Regions from separate parts of the Thalassorhabdus alkalitolerans genome, predicted to be linked through region 1. Evidence: riboswitches for the same ligand, from Rfam matches in the RefSeq annotation. Region 1 holds a riboswitch; the other holds the start of a gene.

Region 1 (2,200 bases):
CTTCTTCAATAATCAAGGAAAGGTTATAAGGATTCAACACACCCAGTCCTGTCCCTATTGGAGCAGCCCCCGGCATGACAGCAGCTGCTCCTGCTTCTTCCAAACGTTTGCAAAGTACTGGGTCATCTGAAGTATAGGGAAGAACAGTAAACCCTTCTTTAGCCAGCTGCTCGGTAGCCTTTAGTGTTTCTACCGGGTCAGGTAAAAGTGTTTTTTCATTTGCACTGATTTCAACCTTAATCCAGCTGCTCAAGCCAGAAGCCTTTGCCAGCTGAGCAATTCTAACCGCTTCTTCTGCCGTTTTGGCACCGGAAGTATTGGGAAGGTACTGAAAGATTTTTCCTTCCACATGCTGTAGAATAGCATCCTCATCCGGGGCCTCCAGATTTACACGGCGGATAGCAAATGTCAGTACTTCAGTCCCACTCTCACGTATTGCTTCATTTTGAACAAACGGATTCGGATAACGGCCTGTGCCCAGGAAGAAGCGAGAAGAAAGCTCTACATCTCCTATTACTAACTTATCCTTTTTCGTCATTGTGATCATCCTCCTCCTACAAAGTGAACCAGTTCTATTTTCATTCCAGGCTGTACTTCCGTCACGTCCCACTGATCACGGTCAATAATCTTTCCTTCAACTTCGGTGACAATCATTTTATCCTGAAGATCAAAATGCTCAACTACCTCAATTAATGTCTGTACTTGCAGGTCCTTTTTTTCTCCGTTCACCTCAATGATCATTTTTCAATCCTCCTCTTTGCATCCAATTTATCTAAAAAGCCCTGGCATGTTCCTTGAATATCTGTACTGCCGACAATCTCACTGATGGCGCAAATCCTGTCTGCTCCAGCATCAATTACCTGATCCACGTTATGAAGCTTAATGCCTCCAATCGCCACAAACGGGATAGTAATTTCATCAGCTACCTGCTTTACATAAGAGGTCGTCACTGGATCAATGACGTCCACTTTGCTTTTCGTGGCAAAAACCGGCCCCACCCCAATATAATCGGCCCCATTTCGTTCTGCTTCTCTTGCTTCTTCAATCGCATGGGTGGAAATTCCAATAATCATATCTTCGCCTACAATTTTCCTTGCCTCTGATAAAGGAAGATCATCCTGGCCTAAATGAATACCATCAGCTCCTGCTGCAAGAGCAACATCAATATGGTCGTTTACAATAAAGGCAGCCCCATAACGGGCAGTCATTTCCCTTAACTTTTTGGCTTTTTCAAACACTTCTTTTTTGCTGCTGAATTTATCCCGAAGCTGAATAATATCTGACCCGCCCTTTACTGCTTCTTCCATTACCTCAAGCATAGAACGGCCGCTATGAAATTCTTCTCCAGTTATCGTATATAAGCGAAAGTCCTTCATACTTCCGCCTCCTTTCTGATGCTAAGTCCTTTGTTGTGAAAGAGAATCTTAAAACATATAAAAAAACGTCACCCAGCGCAGTGGATGACGTCAGTTTCCTACTCATCGACTTTCCTACGCTGGCATCAACCAGATCAGGTTCAAGGGTAAAAGGACCACCTTTTTCTCAGCCGGCTTCCTGTCCGGCACCCCTAGTCATCTATAAAGGTCTATTATTTTAAAGAATACAATATAAATATTATCCCATAAATTTAATAGATAACAACCCATTTCCCTCAATCCAACGAACATATTTTGATACTTTTTTCATGGCATTCTCCCTGTTCTTCCAAAAATAAACCGCAAAAAAAGCCAGTCAGAAAAACTTCTGACCAGCTCCTTGCATTAATCAAAGATAAAACGCCCTCCAGCTATTCCTGGGTTCGTCATTTCTTTTGCATTGAGTATTTCATCAAGCTCTTCTTCGGTAAGAATTCCTCTTTCCAGGCAAATTTGCCTTACACTCATTCCTGTCTGAATAGCTTCTTTTGCAATTCTGGAGGCTGTTTCATATCCTACATGGGGATTAATAGCGGTTATTATTCCGACACTGTGCTCCACCATGTGTTTCGTTCGTTCCACATTGGCGGTCAAATCCTCCAGAGCCAGCTGCCTGAAGGAATTTAGTCCGTTTTGTAAAATGGAAAGAGACTGAAGCAAGTTAAAAACTAAAACAGGTTCCATTACATTTAACTCAAGCTGTCCTGCTTCTGAGGCCATGCATATTGTATGGTCATTCCCCATCACTTGAAACGCAATCTGATTAACCACCTCTGCCATGACCG
Region 2 (2,200 bases), on a different contig from region 1:
ATTCCTTTAGGAACAGGTGTGGTGCTTGCATTGCTTTCTATGAGCCGACTCATTGAATGGCTCCTGGCTGATTACCCTCAGCCAACGTTTTTCTTTTTTCTTGGGTTGATTATAGGGATCATTCCTTTTCTTTTAAAAGAAGTTGATTATAAAAAGACCTTTAAAGGAAAACACATAGCTCTCCTGCTTGCAGCTGCAGCCATTGTGGCTTCCACAGCCTTCATAAGGGATGAAGAAATGTCTGCGGTGATGTCTAATTTAACTGCAATGGACTATCTTCTGTTATTTTTCGGAGGATGGGCAGCAAGCAGTGCAATGATCTTGCCTGGAGTCAGTGGTTCTTTTGTCTTTTTATTAATAGGAATTTACCCGACTGTTCTTAACGCCATTTCTACGATTAACATCCCTGTCATTATTGTCGTAGGGGCAGGAATTGCTCTTGGTTTAATCATTACAAGCAAAATTATAAAGAAACTGATCAGAAATTATAAGATAGGAACATATGCAGTAATGACCGGTCTGGTCACTGGCTCTATATTCGTTGTCTTTCCTGGAATAGAAGGAAGTATGTTTCTTTTCCTCATAAGTCTTGTAACCTTTATCGCTGGTTTATTTTGTTCTCTTAAGCTCAGTTCTCTCGGAGAAAAAGCAAAAGCTTCTCAGTTAAAGGTGACACGAGCTTCATAAATTTAAAAAGGAAAATTTTAAAGAATACTCTAACTTTTAAAGGAAAGTATGGTATTTTTATAGTAAGGCATAAAAAAACAGAATACACAGAAACCACTAGGGGTGCTTTGAAAAAGCTGAGAATGACCGTATGGTCTAAACCCTATCACCTGAACTAGGTAATACTAGCGGAGGGAAGTGGCGTTAAGACAAGCCTGATAGTACAGGTATACTCCCTGTACCTGGCAGTCTTTGTATATATTACTTCGTATATGCGGCCACTCTTTTCCTAGAGTGGTTTTTTTAATGGGTGAAATTACTAATGTCCAGTCAAGACCAGACCAGACCAGACCAGACCAGACCTTTTCATGAGAGAGGAAGGAGTGAAGATGTTGCACGAAACAATTACGCAAATTTTAGAGCAGGTAGACAGGAGAAAAGAAGAATTAATTGAACAGGTAGGTGACCTTATACGTTTCCAAACCCCCAGTCCGCCTGCCCGCAACACAAAAGAGGCACAGCACTACATAGCATCAAAGTTAAACAGCCTGGGGTTTGAGGTTGACATGTGGGATGTGTTTCCTGACGACCCGAACGTAGTAGGGACATTAAAAGGAACCCATTCTGGTAAAGCCAACAGTTTAATTATTAATGGTCATATGGATGTGGCGGAAGTCGGGGAAGATCTAACTCAATGGAAACATGACCCTTTTACTCCTGTTGTAGAAGACGGGCGGTTATACGGGAGAGGGACAGCAGATATGAAAGGCGGAATGGGAGGAGCTCTTTTTGCCGTACAACTTCTTCGCGAGCAGGGAATCAGCTTGCCTGGCGACCTGATTTTTCAATCGGTAATTGGTGAGGAAGTAGGGGAAGCAGGTACCCTTGAATGCTGTGAACGGGGGTATAAGGCTGATTTGGCAGTAGTTGTGGATACAAGTGATCTTCACATTCAAGGGCAGGGAGGAGTGATTACCGGCTGGGTTACAATAAAGAGCCCCCAAACCTATCACGATGCTACTCGCCGGAATATGATTCACGCAGGGGGCGGTCTATACGCAGCTAGTGCCATTGAAAAAATGACGAAAATCATTCAGGGCTTGCAGGAGCTTGAACGGCACTGGGCTGTAACAAAATCCTATCCTGGTTTCCCCCCTGGTATGACTACCATTAACCCCTCTGTGATTGAAGGGGGAAGACATGCCGCCTTTGTGGCTGATGAGTGCCGATTATGGATTACGGTTCATTTTTACCCGGATGAGAATCATGAACAGGTTGCTAAAGAAGTAGAAGAGCATTTATTAAAAGTGGCCGAATCTGATCCTTGGCTGAGGGAGCATCCGCCGCTTTTTCGCTGGGGTGGCAAGTCGATGATTGAGGACCGGGGGGAAATCTTCCCTTCACTGGATATTGACCCTGAATCCAAAGAAGTGGCTGCGGTGAAACAGGCTCATCAGCGAATCTTTCAGACCATCCCTGAAACAGGGATGTCGCCTACCGTAACTGATGGGGGCTGGCTTGGGGATGCGGGCAT

What was found. A riboswitch is a leader RNA that binds a small molecule or an ion and turns the genes downstream of it on or off. The one in region 1 is predicted to bind thiamine pyrophosphate.
Region 2: it holds a riboswitch for thiamine pyrophosphate, as region 1 does, so the genes downstream of both, ACFPU1_RS00395 (acetylornithine deacetylase) here and thiE (thiamine phosphate synthase) in region 1, are expected to answer to the same signal.

What each region holds. Positions count from the first base shown of each region.
Region 1 is NZ_JBHSOZ010000005.1:70,318-72,517, forward strand. It holds gene ACFPU1_RS11150 (thiazole synthase) at 1-538, opposite strand, end outside; gene thiS (sulfur carrier protein ThiS) at 544-741, opposite strand; gene thiE (thiamine phosphate synthase) at 738-1,376, opposite strand; TPP riboswitch at 1,471-1,579, opposite strand; gene aspA (aspartate ammonia-lyase) at 1,761-2,200, opposite strand, start outside.
Region 2 is NZ_JBHSOZ010000002.1:65,927-68,126, reverse strand. It holds gene ACFPU1_RS00400 (DUF368 domain-containing protein) at 1-687, shown strand, start outside; TPP riboswitch at 776-880, shown strand; gene ACFPU1_RS00395 (acetylornithine deacetylase) at 1,056-2,200, shown strand, end outside.